3 regions of the Mesorhizobium sp. B2-1-3 genome follow, and region 3 is predicted to be linked to each of the others. Evidence: predicted binding sites of a transcription regulator. Region 3 holds the regulator's gene; each other region holds the start of a gene.
What was found. Region 3 encodes LexA, which represses DNA repair genes until DNA is damaged. Its sites were predicted from a motif close to TGTTCNNNNTGTGTTCNG; they were not measured.
Positions count from the first base shown of each region.

Region 1 (6,641 bases), on a different contig from region 3:
CCGCACCGCGTGCTGCGTCGCGATGACGCCGCGCATGTCGGCATGGCGCGGCAGGATGCGGGCCGGGTCGAAAGCCGCCTGTTCCAGCGTGCAGTCCCAGACCGAGAAATTGACGTCGACCTCGCGGATGTCGACGCCATGGTCGCGCGCATCACGAACAAGCTGGGCCGGCTGGTAAAATCCCATCGGCTGTGAATTCAGGATCGCGGCGCAGAACACGTCGGGATAGAAGGTCTTGAACCAGCAGGAGGCATAGACCAGCAGCGCGAAGGAGGCGGCATGGCTTTCGGGAAAGCCGTATTCGCCAAAACCCTCGATCTGCTTGAAACAGCGTTCGGCGAAATCCCGGGTGTAGCCCTTGCCGACCATGCCGTCGATCATGCGCCGGCGGTAATTGCCGATCGTGCCGGTGCGCTTGAAGGTGGCCATGGCGCGGCGCAACTCGTCGGCCTCGCCAGGCTTGAAGCCACCGGCCACGATGGCGATGTTCATCGCCTGTTCCTGGAACAGAGGAACGCCCAGCGTCTTGTGGAGGATCGCCTCCAGCTCCGGTTTCTGATACTCGGGCTGCTCCTTGCCTTGCCGGCGGCGCAGATAGGGGTGGACCATGTCGCCCTGGATCGGGCCGGGCCGCACGATCGCCACCTCGATGACAAGGTCATAGAATTCTTTTGGCTTGAGACGCGGCAGCATCGACATCTGCGCGCGCGATTCGATCTGGAAGACGCCGATCGTGTCGGCGCGACCGATCATCTTATAGACCGGCTTCGCCTCTTCCGGCAGGGTGGCAAGGACATAGGGCTGCCCGTAAGGGTCTCGCGCCTGCGGATAATGGTCCGTCAGCAGAGTGAAGGCGCGTTTGAGACAAGTCAGCATGCCGAGCGCCAGCACGTCGACCTTGAGGATCTTGACCGCGTCGAGATCATCCTTGTCCCATTCGACCATCTTGCGTTCCTCCATCGCCGTCTTGACGATGGGCACGATCTCGTCGAGCCGGTCCCTGGTGATGACGAAGCCGCCGACATGCTGGGAGAGGTGACGGGGAAAGCCCATGATCTCGTTGGCACGCTCCATCACGTGCCGCGATATGGGGTCGGCGCGATCGAGGCCGCCGGCCCGGGCTTCCTTCTCGCCGAGCTCGGAGGTCGACCAGCCCCAGATCGAGCCGGAGAGCGATGCCCTGACATCCTCGGACAGGCCCATCGCCTTCGACACTTCGCGCAGCGCCGAGCGGCCGCGATAGCTGATGACGGCGGCGGCCAGCGCGGTGCGCTTGGAGCTGTATTTCTCGTAGATATATTGGATGACCGTCTCGCGCTTCTCATGCTCGAAATCGACGTCGATGTCGGGCGGTTCGTTCCTCTCCTCGGAAATGAAGCGTTCGAACAGCGTGTCGATCCGCTCCGGCCCGACCTCGGTGATGCCGAGGCAGAAGCAGACGACCGAATTGGCGGCCGAACCGCGCCCCTGGCAGAGAATATCCTGGCTGCGGGCGAATTTGACGATGTCGTGGACGGTCAGGAAATAACGGGCATAGTTCAGGCGCTCGATGAGCGCGAGCTCTTCCTCGATGCGCCTCGTCACCGATTGCGGCACGCCCGAGGGATAGCGCCTGGCCGCCCCCTCCCGCGCCAACCTTTCCAGCTCCGCCTGCGGGCCGAGCCCTGATTGCGTCGGCTCGTCGGGGTAATTGTACTGAAGGTCGCTGAGCGAGAAGGTCAGCTCCTGCGCGAAGCGCAGCGTTTCGGCCAGTGCCTCCGGGTGCCTGCGGAACAGGCGCGCCATCTCCAGCGGCGGCTTCAGATGGCGCTCGGCATTCGCCGTGAGTTCCAGCCCGACCTCCGAAACGGGAATGTTGAGGCGAATCGCGGTCAGCACGTCCTGCAGCGGGCGCCGCTCGGCCGTGTGGTAGAGGACGTCGTTGGTCGCCATCAAGGGCAGGCCGGCCAGCTCCGCCATCGCCGCCGCCTGCTCGATCCTGAAGCGGTCGTTTCCCGCATAATCGGGCGAAACGCCAAGCCGCAGGTTTTTACCGAAACGGTCCTTGAGCTCGCCAAGCAGGGCTAGTGTGCCCTCGGCCCCCGCCGCCAGGTCGGGCAGGACCGACAGCGACATCAGATCCCCCCATTCGAGAAGGTCGTCGCGCCGCAGAAGGGTCGCGCCCTTTTCGTTCTCCTCGCGCAGATTGGCTTGCGTGAGCATGCGGCACAGATGCCCCCAGCCCTTGCGGTTCCGCGGATAGGCGAGAATATCAGGCGTGTCGTCGCAAAAAACCAGCCGGCTGCCGGGGTGGTAGGCAAGCGTCTCGACCTTGGCCTGCTGCCAGGCGCGCACCACGCCCGCCACCGTGTTGCGGTCGGCGAGCCCGATCGCGGAGAACCCCATGAGCTTGGCCGCGACCACCAGCTCCTCCGGCTTGGAGGCGCCGCGCAGGAACGAGAAATTCGACTGGATGCCGAATTCCGCATAGGGAATGGCGGTCAGCGCGTTCATGCGAAGACCCCGTGCAGGAACCAGCGCGGCGGGATTTCAGAGCCGCCATAGAGACCTTGCCGGTAGAGCCAGTAGCGGCGGCCGTCGGCATCCTCGATGCGGAAATAGTCGCGTGTCGACGCCGCTTCGTCGCTCGAAAATTCACGCCACCATTCCGGCGCGATGCGTTCAGGGCCTTCGGCGCGGGCGACCCTGTAGAGCGCGCGCCGCCAGCGGAAATTCAGCGGCGGTCCCTCGGGCATTTCGGTGGCCGGCACCTCAATCGGCTCGGGCGAGCGGAAAAGCCGGATCGGCCGCTCCGGCGGGAAGATGGTCATCGGCGCCTGCATCCTGTCCGGTTTCTTCGGCGGCGTGATGCGGCGCGGGGTTTCCGTGAAGGGGATGGTGGCGACGGCACGCTCGGGCAGATGGCTTTCCACGGCGACCGGCTTGAGAACCGCGCCCTCGCCGAGCCGGGCGCGGATGCGGTCGGCGAACAGCGCGATATCGGCGCCGTCGTCGGTCGTTTCGCCTGTCAGGTCGGCCTGCGGCATGTCGAAGGCCGCCGCCGCCAGCACCGAAAGCCGCACCAGGTCGAAGCCATAGCCGGCATCGATATGCTGCTCGAGGGCGGCCAGCCGCTCATGGAACAATTTCTGGATCAGCCGGGGTTCGCGCATCGGTCGCGACGTGCCGAGCGCGATGCGGCTGACGGCGCCGTCGACGCGGAACAAGAGCAGCGCCAGGCTTCTCGCGCCTTCGCCGCGCCGCTCGAGGTCGATCTTCAGGGTCGTCGCCAGCATGCCCACCAGCCGTTCTATGTCCTCTGTCAGCGTGACGGGCTCGGCCAAATGGCGTTCGACCGAAAGCGGCGCGACGGGCAGGCGCGGCGACACCGCCTCGTCGAGACGGCCGAGCGCCTGGTCGAGGCGCAAGAGCAGGGAGGCACCGAAGCGGCGGGCGAGCGGCGCGCGCGGCGCGGCCATCACCGCGCCCGCCGTGCGCAGGCCAACACTTTCCAGGCTGGCGCGGGTTTCCGGCGCGATGCGTAGCGCCGCCAGCGGCAAGGGCGCCAGGAGCGCTTCCTCCTCGCCGCCGGCAACGATGCGGTCGCCGCAGAACCGCGCCGCCGCCCAGGCGGCGCCGGGTGTCGCGGCAAGGCCGGCACGGACGTCGAAGCCCTGATGGAAGAAGCGCGACAGGATCTCGTCCAGCATGGCGCGTTCGCCGCCGAAAAGATGGGTGCAGCCGGTGACGTCGAGGAACAGGCCGTCGGTCCCGTCGAGCGCCACCAGCGGGGTATAGCGGTCGCACCAGTCCGCAAGGCCTTCGAGCAGGCGCCGGTCGGCTTCGGCATCGGCCTCCATTATGTCGATCGACGGATGCATGGCGCGCGCATCGGCGATGCCCATGCCGGGCTTCAGATGCAGCGCCTCAGCCCGCTCGTCGAGGGCTAAGATGCGCTGCGCGTTGCTGTCGCGATGGCTGATCACCAGCGGCCGGTGATCCGATGGCCGGGAACGCCAGGACCGCCCCAGGCGCTGCCGCAGGATCCGTTCGGCCGCGAGATAGGGAAACCACAGGGACAGGATTCTTTGCTCGTTCTTCCCCAATCCGTCTTTCATCGAATATGCGTTCATCGGGGTTCCACTCCAATATGAATTGTCCTGGCAGGGCCGTGCGGCTCTTGCCGATGCTGATGGTGAAGGCGGGGCGGCCGATCGAGCCGGCAAGCGGCCCGGCGACCGTGTCGCGCGGCCCTGCCGGCGCCGGCGAGACGATGAGGCGGACGGGCGCCGCCGTGGGTTCGGGTTCGGCCGCCTGCCGCAGCAGGAAGACCGGCCGGCCGGCGCTCTGCGCGCGGGCGTGCAGCCGGCGCGTCGCGGTCAGGTCCAGCCGCTGCGGATTGCCGCGGACTTCAAGGATGACGGCGGCGAGCGCCTTCATGCGGGCCGCCTCCTCGGCGACCCACAGCGCATCGGCGAGCCTTGGCGCCTCGGAAAACAGCAATTGCTCCGGCTCGATGCCGAAGGCGGCGTGAAGGCCCCGGGCATAGGGAAAACCCGCTTCGCGAAAAACCTCCTGGGTGCCGATCCACAGCACCGGCAATCGCGGCCCTTGCTTGAGAACCAGGCTGGGCTTGAGAATCAGGCTGGGCTTGAGGATCAGGCTGGCGAGCGACAGGGCGAAGCCGGCGACCGCTCCGGCATCGCGGGTCTCGATGCCATGGATTTCGCTCAAGGCCGCTTTCGGCAGGCCGCCGCCCAAATCGCCGCCCCAATCGCCACCGAGGGCGGCATCGAGCCGGCCGATGCCGGTGCGCAGGAAAGCATCCGGCCTGGCTACGGCGATGCCGCGCCGGACCACGGTGCGGTCCGCGGCGGCCATGCCGGCGTCGGAAACCGCGCCGGCCGGCGCCTGCAGGCGCTCGGGCAGCGTTCCCTCGATCTTCGCGATCTGGCGGCGCAGGGCAAAAACAGTCTCCCGCGCCACGGCGCTCATCGCCATGACGGTCAGTGTCCACTCACAATTGTTCCTGTTATGTTCTTAATAGATTCCAGAGGCGACCCAAAGAGTCAAGCAGACTCATGGGGGAATTTATTCCTCTCCGATAAGAGGGCCAACATTGGTCGGACAGCCGGCCGCGCCTCAAGCCATGCGAAACGGCTCCCGGTGCCGTAAGCAATCCTGGGGTTGGCCGCCGCGTCATTTGCCGATTGTGGCCCAAAAGCCTATATGCCGGGATCAAAGGACAAAGCATGGCCCGCATCTACAAGACCCGCGTTTGGCACGACCAGCTTTCGCCGTCGATGGACGAGATCGAGTTCCTGGCGCTGGAGGCATACGCCCATCTGCCCGAGGATTTTCGCAAGCTGACCGGCGAGATCGTCATCCAGATCGCCGAATTCCCGACCGACGAGATCATGGACGACCTGTCGCTGGAAACGCCCTTCGACCTGCTCGGCCTGTTCGAGGGACGCGGCATCGCCGAGCGCTGGAACCCGCAGACCGGCGAAGGCCCGAACCGCATCACGCTCTATCGCCGCGCCATCCTCGACTACTGGGCCGAGAACGAGGAGACTTTGGGCGACATCGTCACCCATGTGCTGATCCACGAGATCGGCCACCATTTCGGCCTCTCGGACGACGATATGGAGAAGATCGAAGAGGCAGCCGAGTGACCGGTTCTACGTCAGGCCGTCATTTCACAATGAGTGTGACGAAATGTTTTAATACGTTCTGCACAGTCTGCTCCCCGGTATGTCCTGCCACTGCCCATTGCGCAAAATGTCCATCAATGTACATGCGTGCGAGCCCGTAGACGAGCGCCCTCGCGGCTATCTGGGTCTCTGCCATGTCGTCCGACCGGAGCATGTTTCGCCGCTGTGCTTCTGCCATTGACGCTTCCATCAGCGAACGCACCGCTTCATTATCGTGACGCAGCGACTCCGAAGCATCCCAATCAATAAGATTGCGTGTCGAGATGATCTGGAAGTGGGTGGGGTTTCGAATTGCCCAGCGCAAATAGGCGATTCCAACAGCGGCAAAGCGTTCGATCGGATCGTCCGTCGCAACCTTCTCGACCGCATTCGTGATCTCCGAGCGGAATCGGCTCATTGCCTGCTCCGCGACAGCCGTCATCAACGCGGTCTTGTTGCTGAAGTGACGGAATGGCGCGCCGGGGGAAACCCCGGCACGTTTTGCGGCTTCGCGCACGCTCACATTGTCGGGGCCGCCTTCCTCGACCAGTTGAACCGCGGCATCGATCAGGACCTCCCGCAAATTGCCATGGTGGTAACCAGTGCGATGAGGCGCCTTGGCTTTTGCCATCTCTTTCCCTTCGTTCCGTGGAGCAGCTCCCCGCCTCTGTAGCATGATTCCGCGATTTATGTAATCGCCGTTTACAATCCCGGCCAGAGGATGTAAGCAGTGATTACTGATGGGATCGGAACAGGCCTACGGTCTTCGCGGCTCCCGAACTCCCAGCTGAGGAGACGAACATGCTCGCCAGAACAGCCCCACCCCGCCCGCAATCGGTCATTTCGCATCAGAGTCCAGCCGAAGAACTTCAGCAGGAGAATTTCGCGATTGTTCGGTCGAGCGCGACTGTGCCCAGCCTCACGCTTTATCGGCTTGCCGCCGTCGCCGGGATGGGAAGCGCGCTTATT
Region 1 is NZ_VFWL01000001.1:447,370-454,010, reverse strand. Features, by position in the region: gene FJ973_RS02345 (error-prone DNA polymerase) at 1-2,493, opposite strand, end outside; gene FJ973_RS02340 (DUF6504 family protein) at 2,490-3,965, opposite strand; gene FJ973_RS31190 (hypothetical protein) at 3,907-4,980, opposite strand; gene FJ973_RS02330 (metallopeptidase family protein) at 5,232-5,654, shown strand; gene FJ973_RS02325 (TetR/AcrR family transcriptional regulator) at 5,674-6,303, opposite strand; gene FJ973_RS02320 (hypothetical protein) at 6,474-6,641, shown strand, end outside.
Region 1: the regulator LexA is predicted to act here: its motif matches at 5,004-5,021, upstream of FJ973_RS02330 (metallopeptidase family protein).

Region 2 (6,641 bases), on a different contig from region 3:
TCCGCCCGCCCGTTGAACTTCGACCAGCCGGATCGCGCCCGCTCCGCAGGCGACCGTCAGGCGGTCGTCGAGAATTCCTCCCGGTTCGCCCATGCCTTGCGCAAGCGTCGAGCGAAGCAGTTTCAGCCGTTCCACCCGGCCACCAATTTCAACCTCGCACCAGGCGCCGGGGAAGGGCGACAGGCCGCGAATGTTATTGTGGACTTCGGCCGCGGGTCGCGTCCAATCCACGTGCGTATCGGATTTATCGATCTTTTTGGCGTAGGTCACCCCCTCAACCGCTTGGGCGGTGAACGCCAGGCTATTCCTTTCCAGCCGCGCCAGCGCTTCCACGATCAGTGCGGCGCTGACGCTCATCAATCGATCATGCAGATCGCCGGCGGTCATATCGGGTTCGATGACGCATTTTTCAACCAGCCCCACCGGGCCGGTGTCGAGGCCTTCTTCCATGCGCATGACCATCATGCCGGTTTCGCTGTCGCCCGCCATAATCGCCCGTTGGATGGGCGCCGCACCGCGCCACCGCGGCAACAGCGAGGCATGGCCGTTGATGCAGCCCAGTCGCGGCGCCTCAAGCACCGCCCTGGGCAGCAGCAGGCCGTAAGCCACGACCACGCCGATATCGGCTTGCAGCGCGCGAAAAGCTGCCTGTTCGGCCTCGCCCTTGAGCGACGTCGGCGTGCGCGTCTCGATGCCCAGCCGTTCCGCCTCGCGCTGTACCGGCGACGGCGTCAGCTCAAGGCCGCGCCGGCCGGCGGCTCGCGGCGGCTGCGTGTAGACGGCCGCGACCTCATGTCCGGCATCGGCAATTGCGCGCAATGTCGGCACCGAAAACTCCGGCGTCCCCATGAAAATGACGCGAAGGGGCATTGTCCCCTATCCCACCAGCTTGCCCGGAGCCTTGTCCTTGGCCAGCTTCTTGAACTTCTTCACCACCATGTCGCGCTTCAGCTTCGAAATGTGGTCGATGAACAGCACGCCGTTGAGATGGTCGATCTCATGCTGCAGGCAGGTCGCCATCAGCCCCTCGGCCTCCATTTCCTGCAGCTTGCCATCGCGGTCGAGATACTTGACCCGCACGGAAGCCGGGCGTTCGACCTCGGCATAATAGTCGGGAATCGACAGGCAACCTTCCTCGTAGACGGAGCGCTGGTCGGCGCTTTCCAGGATTTCGGGATTGATGAAGACATGCGGCGCCGGCGTCTCGTCCTCCTTGGCGAGGTCGATCACCAGCATGCGCAGCGGCTCGCCGATCTGGATCGCGGCCAGCCCGATGCCGGGCGCGTCATACATGGTCGCCAGCATGTCGTCGGCCAGTTTGCGCAAGGGCGCGTCGACGCGCTCCACCGGCTTGGAAACCTGGCGCAGGATGGGGTCGGGAAGGATGATGAGCGGCTTGATCGGCATGGCGTCTCACCTAAGACCTTGAATAAAGGGCGTCAACCGGTACGCCGGGGGATCGTTCACGTTTTGATCTGTGCTGGCCGGCCGAATCGTCTATGCTGTGTGCATGAACGACCTGACATCCATCCTTTCGGAACCTGTCGCCCGGCTTGGCGCGACCACGATCACGCTCGGCCATGCGCTGGCGTTCGGGGCCTTTGTGTTTCTTGGCCTGTTCGTTGCGCTTGTCGTCGCGCTGTGGCGCTCGGCCAAGGCGCGCGCCGTGGCCGCTGCCGAAGCCGCCGACCATGCCCGCGACGCCGAGGCGCGGATGGCCGGCATATTGCAAAGCCAAGCCGAGATGCAGGGCCGCATGGGCGCCATCGCGGAAGTCTTCGGCGCGCGGCAGGCGGAACTGACGCAATCGATCGGCCAGCGCCTCGATGCCATGACCGGCCGCCTCGGCCAGACCATGACCGAGCAAACCAAATCCACTCATGAGAGCCTGGCCAAATTGCAGGAGCGGCTGGCCGTCATCGACACCGCGCAAGGCAACATCCAGTCGCTCGCCGGCCAGGTCGTGCAATTGCAGGCGATCCTCTCCAACAAGCAGACGCGCGGCGCCTTCGGCCAGTCGCGCATGGAAGCGATCGTCGCCGACGGTCTGCCGCACGGCGCCTACGAGTTCCAGGCGACCTTGTCCAACGGCAGCCGTCCCGATTGCCTGGTGAAGATGCCCAACGGCGCGCCGGCGCTTGCCGTCGACGCCAAGTTTCCGCTGGAAGCCTGGAACGCCATCCGCGCCGCCGAAGGCGCCGAACAGCAGAAGGTCGCGTCGCAGGCCTTCCGCCGCGACATCGAGGTGCATGTCCGCGATATCGCGGATAAATATCTGATCCAGGGCGAGACGCAGGATACCGCCTTCATGTTCGTGCCGTCGGAATCGGTGTTTGCCGAGATCCACGAAAATTTCGAGGCGGTGGTGCAGAAGGCGCACCGCGCCCGCGTCGTCATCGTCTCGCCGTCGCTCCTGATGCTGTCGATCCAGGTCATCCAGGCGATCCTGAAGGATGCCCGTATGCGCGAGCAGGCACACCTGATCCAGGGCGAGGTGATCCGGCTGATGGAGGATGTTTCGCGCGTCGACGAGCGGGTGCGCAAATTGCAGGGCCATTTTGCCCAGTCGGCCAAGGATATAGACGACATCCTCGTCTCGACGTCGAAGGTGACCAAACGCGGCCAGAAGATCGAAGCTCTGGACTTTGGGGCGCAGCCCGGAGGCGATGCCGACCCTGACATGGCGTCACCAGCCCCTGCGAAGCCGGAACCCGGCCCGCGCGTTGTCGATTCCCCACGCGTTGCCGATTCAAAGACCGGCCAGCTCAGGCTGAGGGTCGTCGAAGGCGACGAATGAGGCGCCGCACCGGACGGCGCTACTGCTCCTCCACTGTGGTCATGCCGTGAAATTCAGGTAGCCAGTGAAGCGCCGAGCGGTGCCATTTTTGCAGTGTCGGAATCAAATCCTGGCGTTGCCGCGCGGTTCCCACTCGAATGCCGTAGACCTTTGGGCCATCTCCGACCGACGTGGCGTAAAGGTGCGAACCGCAGTCGGCGCAAAAGGCCTGGACGCGCTTGGCGCCGCTTGCCACGGTCTTGATGTAGACCTTCGGTGTACCCTTTGTGATCCGGTAGTGATCTTCAGGCGCCGGAACGGTGACGCGAAAGGCCGTACCGGTCAACTGTTGGCAATCGGTACAATGGCAGATCGAGGTCTTTTCCGGTTCGACCTCCGCCTCATAGGTGATGGCACCACAATGACAGCCGCCGTCGATCTTCATAATCAGTCCTCCAAAACTCGATCGGCTGATTTTAGCGGCGCAGCGTCGCAAGGCAACGACGCGACGCTGGTCCAAGACATAATCCCGAGGAGTGGAATGTGGTTTCGAGACCTGCTCAAAACTCTACTCGGATGCCGATTCGATCAGCTTGCGCCGCTGTTCCCAGGTGCCTGTCGTCTGCGGCTTGACGAACAGCCGGGTGATCTCGGGCATTTCCTTCCTTAGCCGCGCTTCGAGGCGCTCGACGCAGGCTTCGATTTCCGGCGCGGACAGATGGTCCTCGAATTCGATGCTCAGGCCGGCAACGATTTCTTCCGGCCCCAGGTGGACGGTCAGGACGCCGTTCGCCCGCTGCACCGCCGGATCCTGCTGCGCGATCGCCAGCACTTCTTTCTGCACCGCGGGCGAAGCAGGCTCGCCGATGAGCAGCCCCTTGCTCTCGCGCGCCAGGAAGGCCGCGGTCGCACCCAGGATCAGCGCAATGCCGATCGAGGCGGCGCCGTCCAGTTCCGGCATCTCGAAAATCTCCGCCGCCAATATGCCGGCAAAGGCGACGATCAGGCCGAGAAGCGCGGCACTGTCCTCGAACAGCACTGTGTAGACGCTTGGATCCTTGCTCGATTGCACGGCCTGCAGCCAGCCCTGCTGGCCCTTCTGCCGGCGGAATTCCCTCAGCGCCACCAGCCATGAGCTGCCCTCGAACAGAAACGACAGGCCGAGCACGATGTAATTGACCCTGACATTGGCGGCCGGTTCGGGCGCAATGATGTGCGTCACGCCTTCGTAGAACGATACGCCGGCGCCGAGCGCGAAGACGAGAAGCGCCACGATGAAGCTCCAGAAGTAGAGCTCGCGGCCATGGCCGAGCGGATGCGCGCGGGTGGCCGGGCGTGCGGCGCGATGCATGCCATAAAGCAGCAGGCTGCCATTGCCGGTATCGACCAGCGAATGCACGCCTTCCGAAAACATCGCCGAACTGCCGGTGAAGAAGGCTGCGACGAATTTGGTCAGCGCGATCGCGAGATTGCCGGCGAGCGCCGCGTAGATGACCGTTCGAGAGCCGCCATGCCCCGCCATTGCTTCCCTGTCGTCCTGTCCGACACGCGAAGTCTAGAGCAATTGCAGGAAAAGTGGGAGCCGATTTCCTTGAGATCATGCTGCGGGCCCGCCGAAATTCCGCGGCCATCGCGACGCACCAACACCCCGTCCGTTCAAGTCGCTGCGCGCCGGTTCGGATTCATAAGGCCGCCGAAACAGGTTGCCGGTTTTCGCGGCCGTGACCGCGAACGGCCCTTGCCTAGAGGCATTTCTCTTGTTTCACTTCACTTCCCGCAACTGGAGGAACGAATCATGGCAAAAGGTGCGATGAAGGCAGGCAAGGAGGCCCGCAAGCCAAAGAAGGACGCCAAGAAGCCGGCCGCTGCTCCCACGCTCAAGGCGCCGCCGGTCAAGGCAACGAGGCTCAAGGAAAAATAGTCGCGTGCCTCGGATGGAGTTCGCCGGCGGCGTTCGGAACACCGCCGGCAGTTTGTTGATCGGGCGTTAAGACACCCTATATCTGGTGCGGGGACGACCCCACATCTCCTGAAATCCGGTCGGGACGACCCGCCCACTGTCTGATAGGGCATCGGCTGCCGCGGTGCTCGGTCGATCGCGCATTGCATCGTCTTGAAACGGACATTGGTGCGATGCTTGGATGGAGCGTTCCCCATGTCATGGATTTTTCTGTTTTTCGCCGGCCTGTTCGAGATCGGCTGGGCAATCGGCCTCAAATACACCGACGGATTCACCCGGCTCGTCCCGACCGTGCTCACGGTCGCCTCGATGATCGTCAGTCTCTCGCTGCTTGGACTGGCGCTGAAAGCGCTGCCCGTCGGCACCGCCTATGCGGTGTGGACCGGCATCGGCACGGTCGGCACGGCGCTGCTCGGTATCTGGCTGCTCGGCGAGCCGGCGACCGTGATCAGGCTCGCCTGCATAGCACTCATCGTCTGTGGCATTATGGGGCTGAAATTCGCGGCGTAAAGCAATCCAGGAAAGGTGCGAAGCGGTTTTCCGTCCGGAATTGCGTCGAAGCAAACAGAGCAATTTCGCGAAAGTCGTATCACGAACGGCGTCGGCAATCGCATGAATTGGCGCGCGGACAAACGCATGCAGGGCCGCTTCGCAGCGACCCTGATCCTCGAAGCAGATTGCTCCGGCGGTCTGAGGCTAGCGGCCGGTAAAGCCTGGCGGTGTCCTGCCGGTGCGCGCCTTGCGCGCCGCATAGCGCGCGTCGCGCTTCGCCTTGCGCTCGGCCTCGTCGGCCAGCAGACGCGCGATACGCTCGGCCTCTTCGGCTTCCCGAATCCTGGCTTCCGCCTGCGCCGCCTCTTCGGCCGCGATCCGCGCGGCTTCGGCTGCGGCCTCGCGCTCGGCCTTCTCGATTGCCTCGCGTGCCAGCCTTTCCTGCTTCAGCCTCGCCTTCTCGGCCTCGCGTATCTCACGCGCCGCAAGGATAGCCTTGCGTTCGGCCTGTCGCGCCAGCACTGCGGGATCGTCCGCCGCCGGTTTTGACTTGAAGCGCTCCAGAAGCGCCTTCTTTGCCTCGTTCGCGGCGTTGCGCCGCTCGAAAATGTCTTTTTCCCTGTAGATAGCCAAGTCCACTTCCCTGAAGTCAATTCGCGACGCTTACATACGCGCGAAAACCGGGAGTTCAAGCGCCAAAACGGTATGCCAGCCATGAAATTCCGTGCTGTTGCAGCCGGGAGACGCCTTCGCGGCCGAAACGGACACGCACTGTTCGCAGTCAGACCCTCTGGTGGTGATACGGGCTGATCGCTACCTCTAGCGCGAAAATCAAACGCCAGGATGACACCAGATGGAACTCGGTCTCTACACTTTCGCCGACGTCAGCCCGCAGCCGGGCCCCGGCGCAATCGGCCCGCACGAGCGGCTGCGCAACCTGATCGAGGAGATCGAACTGGCCGATCAGGTCGGCCTTGACGTTTTCGGCCTCGGCGAGCATCACCGGCCGGACTATGCCGCGTCCGCGCCTGTCGTGGCTCTGGCCGCGGCGGCCGAGCACACCAAACGCATAAAACTGACCAGCGCCGTCACTGTCCTGTCCTCGGACGATCCGGTCCGCGTCTTCCAGCAATTCGCCACGCTCGACCTTCTTTCCGGCGGCCGGGCCGAAATCATGGCCGGGCGCGGCTCGTTCATCGAGTCCTTTCCGCTGTTCGGCTACAATCTTGAGGATTATGACGAGCTGTTCGCCGAAAAGCTCGACCTGCTGCTCGCCATCCGCGATCAGGTGAAGATCACCTGGTCGGGCAATCTGCGCGCGCCGATCAACGATCGCGGCGTCTACCCGCGCCCCTTGCAGGAAAAACTGCCGATCTGGATCGCCATCGGCGGCACGCCGCAGTCCGCCGCCCG
Region 2 is NZ_VFWL01000001.1:181,588-188,228, reverse strand. Features, by position in the region: gene fmt (methionyl-tRNA formyltransferase) at 1-870, opposite strand, end outside; gene def (peptide deformylase) at 877-1,407, opposite strand; gene FJ973_RS00960 (DNA recombination protein RmuC) at 1,511-2,797, shown strand; gene FJ973_RS00955 (GFA family protein) at 2,817-3,221, opposite strand; gene FJ973_RS00950 (cation diffusion facilitator family transporter) at 3,345-4,298, opposite strand; gene FJ973_RS31560 (hypothetical protein) at 4,572-4,697, shown strand; gene sugE (quaternary ammonium compound efflux SMR transporter SugE) at 4,932-5,246, shown strand; gene FJ973_RS00935 (DUF6481 family protein) at 5,433-5,861, opposite strand; gene FJ973_RS00930 (LLM class flavin-dependent oxidoreductase) at 6,082-6,641, shown strand, end outside.
Region 2: the regulator LexA is predicted to act here: its motif matches at 1,461-1,478, upstream of FJ973_RS00960 (DNA recombination protein RmuC).

Region 3 (6,641 bases):
CGACGTCGTTCCAGACATCGAGCGCCCCTTTGAGCGCGCGCATCGACAGCACAGGCTGCGTGCCGCAGAGAAACCGGCGGATGCCTGTGCCGACAGCAAAACCCTGTTCGAAGGCGAATGGCCGCGCATGGCCCCACCAGCCGCTGAGCGGCTGGCGGACATCGCCATGGTGGCGCTCGGCCGCGTAGATGAAGGCCGGGGCACCCGGGCCGCCATTGAGATATTTGTAGGTGCAGCCAACGGCGAAATCGGCATTCGAACGGTCGAGCTCGACGGGCAAGGCGCCGGCGGTATGGCAGAGATCCCAGACAATCAGCGCGCCGGCATCATGTGCCGTCCGCGTCAGCGCGGCCACGTCGCGCAACTGCCCGGATTTGTAGTTGACGTGGTTGACCAGGATGACCGCGACCCGCTCGTCGATCAGTTCTTCTATGGTCGGCGCATCGACACCCTCGAGCCGCAGCACCGTGCCCGGCCGCGTCGAGGCAACGCCTTCGGCCATATAGAGATCGGTCGGAAAGCTGTCCCCCTCGGCGACGATGACTGACCTGTCCGGCCGCATCCCGAGTGCCGCATGCAGCACCTTGTAGATGTTGATCGAGGTGGTATCGCAGACCACCGTCTGGCCGGCGGCGGCCCCGATCAGGCGCCCGAGTTGGTCGCCGAGTTCGACCGGCATGTCGAACCAGCCGGCGGTGTTCCAGGCGCGGATGAGATCCTGCGCCCACTCCTGCGTGGCGGCCTTCTGCAGCTCGCCGAACACGGCGGGCGAAGCGGCGCCCAGCGAATTGCCGTCGAGATAGATCACCCCCTGGGGCAAGGTGAAGCGGTCACGCATGGCACGCAGCGGATCCGCGGTGTCCATTGCCTCGATCGCTGCGAGATCGGGAATTTTGCTCATGGTCGCGATGTTCCTCGGTGAGAAGAGCGCCCTGGAAACGGGCCGGCTGTTTTGCCGCCCGGGCAAGGGCTGGCCGCATAGACGCGCAAGAACAGGGTGAACGCCCGGTTCGATCTTTGCTCGATTTCCGCCCGAGGCAGTTCCTCGAGCACCCCAACGATCCGGCGAACCTGGAGATCGCCGATCAAAAGACTGATGTAGATGTCGGCGGCTTCGGCAGGATCGTCACAGGCGATCAGGCCGGCCCGACTTGCGGTTCGAAGCAGGTCGCCAACAAGCGGCATTATGGTATTGCGGCCGAATTGCGCGATCGATTGGCCAAGCGTGCCTGTATCGTTGACGTCGCCGGCCGCGGCGCGATTGAGCGCCACCGCCTTGTCGCCCGTCACGAGGGTCAGCAGGACTGGCCCGAGCAAGTTCAGGGTTTCGAGCGGATCGCGCGCCTGGTGAAGGGCGTCCTCCAGCAGCTTCCTTGCCTCTCCCGCATTGGCTTCGATCAAGGATCGAAACAGGGTCTGCTTGTTGCCGTACCAGTTGTAGAGGGTTTCGTTCGAGGCCGATGCCCGCTTGGCGATAGCAAGCAGGGAGGCGCTCTTGTAGCCGGTTTCCCGGAGCACCGCATAGGCGGCCTCCTCTATCCGTTCGCGTCGCGCGGCCTGCTTCGGCGTGATCATTGGTGTTCCTCTTCGAAAACCGTACATTATTATACGGTTTCGTCAAGCGAACGGGAAGCAAGGAGCGAGCGAACGCAGCCCATAGCGACCAGTGGTGGTGCCTCGTCGTTTTCCGGCAGGAAGTTGGCATTTTGGTTTCGTTTCGTTCACGAGCCGCAGGGGTTTTAATCCGCCCAAACGCACCCCGCACCTGCCGGTCACCCAGCTTGCAGGCTTGTGCCAAGAGTGGAGACCGGTCGGGCCACAGGCCATTAACCAAAATAGTTTCAAAGGGCCCGGGAGCGCATTGACGACGGACCGCGCTGGCAGGATGCTGGCTGCGGGAGGGCATTTCGTTTCCGTCGCCTTAACAAATTCATTAAACTTTAAATGGTTGCGGAACACAACTGGAACAGATAGTGTTTGTTCTGGGTTTGTTTTCTGATTCTGGTTCCAGACCCTTCGTGCAATGCCTTTGGGGGCCGCCATGCTCACGCGCAAGCAACATGAACTCTTGATGTTCATCCATGAACGGCTGAAGGAAAGCGGCATTCCGCCGTCCTTCGACGAGATGAAGGAAGCGCTGGACCTCGCCTCCAAGTCGGGAATTCATCGGCTGATCACGGCGTTGGAGGAGCGCGGCTTCATTCGCCGCCTGCCCAACCGGGCGCGCGCGCTGGAGGTGCTGCGCCTGCCGGACTCGATCGCGCCGGGTCTTAACGCGGCAAAGAAGTTCTCCCCGAGCGTCATCCAGGGCAGCCTCGGACAGGGCAGCAGCCCTAGCCGGCAGATCAAGCCGGCGACGTCTTCGCGTCTGCCCGCTGCCGGCAATGACGACGATGCGGTTTCAGCGGTGTCGATCCCGGTCATGGGTCGCATCGCAGCGGGTGTGCCGATCGACGCCATCCAGCATCAGACGCATTCCATTTCAGTGCCGCCTGACATGATCATGGGCGGCGAACACTATGCGCTGGAGGTCAAGGGCGATTCGATGATCGAGGCCGGCATTTTCGACGGCGACACGGTCATCATCCGCAATGCCGACACCGCAAGTCCCGGCGAGATCATCGTGGCCCTGGTGGACGAGGAGGAAGCAACGCTGAAGCGCTTCCGCCGAAAGGGTGCTTCGATTGCGCTCGAGGCTGCCAATCCGGCCTATGAAACACGTATTTTCGGACCGGACAGGGTCAAGGTGCAAGGCAAGCTGGTCGGCCTGATCAGGCGCTACTGAGCGGGGTCGGCGGTGGGCTTTTCGGGTTTACGGTAAGGCGGCAGTCCCCTTGCCTCGCGTGAGAATTTCCGCTGTTCGTGCCAAGGCCGATATGGCCCGTCGACGGCAAAGCTGACCCGTGCCGGTGCCGTCGCCGATTGCTGGTCGAAGAAGACGGCGGCACTTCCCTTACGAGCGAGCTGCCGCTTGGTGATGACGAGAACCAGCGGATTGTGGCAGGGATCGTAGCCCGCGGGGTCGTTGATGACGATCAGATCCGCATAGGAGCAGGCCCTCCAGGCGTCCTTGCGATCCTCCACCTGCGCGATGATCGCCCCCGAGGGATGCCGGGCCATGCACAGGCCTGTGAAGCAATAGAAAGGCGCTCCCGCCGGAAGTTGCGCGGAATCGAAGATGTCGAACTGTCGGTCTCCGCTGTCGAACAGTTCCGGCGCAACGATGGTTTCGGACTTCAGCGCGCGTTTCCAATTATCGACGGTGAATTCGTTCGGGCGCGCCCGGTTGATCGCGAGCTCACCGCCGCCGATCGGCAGTGCCACCAGGCGGGCATCCTCCGAAATCAGCACGTCCGGCGTGCGCGTGTCCGAGACGGTCAACAGGCCGGCGAGCGCGAAGGGAAGTGCCGCCAGCCGCAGCCATGTCGTGGCCATCGTCGCGATGACCAGGGCGATCGCCACCAGAAGGACGGATTGCTGCGAAATCAACCCGACCGCGTCGACCGGCGAGCGTTGCGAGATCCATCCTGATATGGCGATCATCGCGGTCAGTCCCTTGCCCATCAGATAAAGGGATGGTCCATCGAACCCGAACGGCATCAGCAGCGCACTGGCAACCGCAAGGAACATCACGACCGAAACGATCGGCATGACGGCAAGATTGGCGAACAGGCTGAGCGGCGACACGCGCTGGAAATGCCAGATGGCGAAAAGCGCCGTGGCGCTTCCCGCGATAATCGAGGTCATCGCCAGCCCACCTGTCGCCAGCAGCAATTTTCGCGTCAGGAGGCCAGGCAAGGTCCGTTGCGGCGGCGGGGTCCGCGCTTTGTCGGCTTTGCGATCCGACCAGCCGGCATAGGCGCCGACCAGGGCCGCGGTGGCGGCGAACGACATCTGGAAGCTCGGCCCTACCACCTCGTGCGGCGACACCACGATGACGGCGATCGCCGAAATAGCCAGATTGCGCATGGTGAGTGCCGCCCGATCGAACAGAACGGCGATCAGCATCACCGCCAGCGTGATGAAGCTGCGTTCGGCGGCGACAACGACGCCCGAAATGACGAGGTAGGCGGCGATCGAGAAAAGTGCCGCCGCGGCCGCGTATTTCTTGACCGGCCGGCGGGAGGAAAAATTCGGGAACAGCGCGAAGCCGCCACGCAGCAGACCCATGACCGTGCCGGCGACCAGCGCCATGTGCAGCCCGGAAATTGAGATGATGTGGTAGATGCCGGTGCGTCGCATCGCTTCATTGATCTCGTCGGGAATCCCGGCGCGCACACCCACGATCAGCGCCGCGGCGATCTCGCCCTCGGCACCGCCGATGCTGCCCCTGATATGGTCGGCAATGCTTTCGCGAGCACTCTCGATGGCGGCTGAAAGGGCGGCCCACAGCGGCCTGTCATCGGCTGAGACGATTTTGGGGTTGCCGAGAAAGAAGCCGCTGGCGCCTATGCCGGCGAAGTAGCTGTCGAAGGAAAAGTCGTAGCTGTCCGGCCGCACCGGTCCGGTCGGCGGCAACAGCCTGGCATAGCCGGTCACGAGCGAACCGGCCGTCACTTCAGCCGGCACCTTGCGTGCCGAAAGGCGAACGCGCTCGGGCGCGTAGCGTAGTTTCGGCCGCGCGGTCGATGTCACATCGATGGTCAGCCGGATGCGGCCGGTCTCCATCTGGTCGACCGAAACGACGCGGCCGGTGATTTGCGTGGAGATCTCCGAGCCCAGCATCCGCGTTCCCGCCCGCCACGTCTCGACTTTGCCGGCGAGCATGCCGAGCGCGCACAACAGCGCCGCCATGAAGCACAGATGCGTTTTCGGCCATGAGCGTGAAACGAGCGCGCACAGCGACATCAGGATCGCGACCGCGACAGGCTTGGCAAAGCCCGGCTCCGCCGCCAACGAAAAATACGCAATCGATCCGCATGCCAGGAACACCGGGACGAGCAGGAAGCCTATGCCCCGATCGAGTTCGAGCTCGGACGCTCTGGCCACGCCGTTGCGCAGACGAGGCCATGAAGCACGGCCGAACTCACGGCGCAGACGCACGGCCGCGCCGGCTGCGGGAATGCCGGGCGGCGTGGAAACATCCGCCGGCGGCGACTTGCCCGGCTGCTGTAGGGGCGGCAACGCCAGCGGCAATGAGGCGGGCGCGGGCATGGCAAAAAGAGAGCGTTCGCTGACGCCGGCAACGACGTCCTCGCCTTCCTCCGCGCCCCGGCCCGCTCCAGCCATCGGGTCTGCCCCTTGCGCCCTCGACACCCTATGCTACATGAACGCGCGACACGCGAAAGTGCGTGTGATCCGCACCCCGCTCCAGACGTTTCCCGAGAGTTGTATGTCCGACAAGGTTGTCACCCGTTTTGCCCCCTCGCCCACCGGCTACCTGCACATCGGCGGCGCGCGTACGGCGCTCTTCAACTGGCTCTACGCCAAGCACACCGGCGGTACGATGCTGCTGCGCATCGAGGACACCGACCGCGAGCGCTCCACCGATGCGGCGACAGCAGCCATTCTCGAAGGACTGACTTGGCTCGGCCTCACCTGGGACGGCGACGCCGTCTCGCAGTTCGAGCGCGCGCCGCGCCATCGCGAGGTGGCCGAGGAGCTGGTGCGCATGGGCAAGGCTTACTACAGCTACGAGACCCCTGCCGAGCTTGAGGCAATGCGCGACGCGGCGCGGGTCAAGGGCCTGCCGCCGCGCTATGACGGAAGCTGGCGTGACCGCGACCCTTCGCAGGCGCCTCCTGGCGTCAAGGGCGCGATCCGCATCAAGGCGCCGACCAAAGGCGAGACGGTGGTGCATGACCGTGTCCAGGGCGACGTGCGCTTTCCCAACAAGGATCTGGACGACTTCATCATCCTGCGCTCGGACGGCAATCCGACCTACATGCATGCCGTCGTCGTTGACGACCACGACATGGGCGTCACCCACATCATCCGTGGCGACGACCACCTGACCAATGCCGCCCGCCAGACCGTGATCTACAACGCCATGGGCTGGGATGTGCCTTCAATGTCGCACATACCGCTGATCCACGGCGCCGACGGCGCCAAGCTGTCGAAGCGGCACGGCGCGCTGGGCGTGGAGGCCTACCGCGCCATGGGCTACCTGCCCGAAGCGCTGTTGAACTATCTGGCTCGGCTCGGCTGGAGCCACGGCGACGACGAGATCATGTCGATCCAGGACATGATCGCCTGGTTCGATATCGGCGATGTGAACAAGGGCGCCGCCCGCTTCGATTTCGCCAAGCTGGAGGCGCTAAACGGCGTCCACATGCGCCGCATGGGCGATGCCGAGCTGTTCGACATCTTCATCGCCACCTTGCCCTATCTCGAGGGCGGCCCGGCAATGGCCGCACGCCTCGACGACCGGAACAGGGCACAGTTGCTGGCAGCGTTGCCGGGGCTGAAGGAGCGCGCCAAGACGCTGGTCGAGCTTGTCGATGGCGCCGCCTTCCTGTTTGCCGCGCGGCCACTGCCGATCGACGAGAAGGCAGCCCTGCTGCTCAATGACGATGCGCGCAAGGTCCTGCGTGGCGCTCACGACGCCCTCGAGGCGGTTTCAGGCGACTGGACGGCGGCCTCGACTGAAGCCGCGATCCGCGACTATGCGACGGCCGGCGGCTACAAGCTCGGCGCCGTCG
Region 3 is NZ_VFWL01000011.1:17,963-24,603, reverse strand. Features, by position in the region: gene kynU (kynureninase) at 1-901, opposite strand, end outside; gene FJ973_RS18830 (TetR/AcrR family transcriptional regulator C-terminal domain-containing protein) at 898-1,575, opposite strand; gene lexA (transcriptional repressor LexA) at 2,042-2,785, shown strand; gene FJ973_RS18820 (ComEC/Rec2 family competence protein) at 2,779-5,229, opposite strand; gene gltX (glutamate--tRNA ligase) at 5,333-6,641, shown strand, end outside.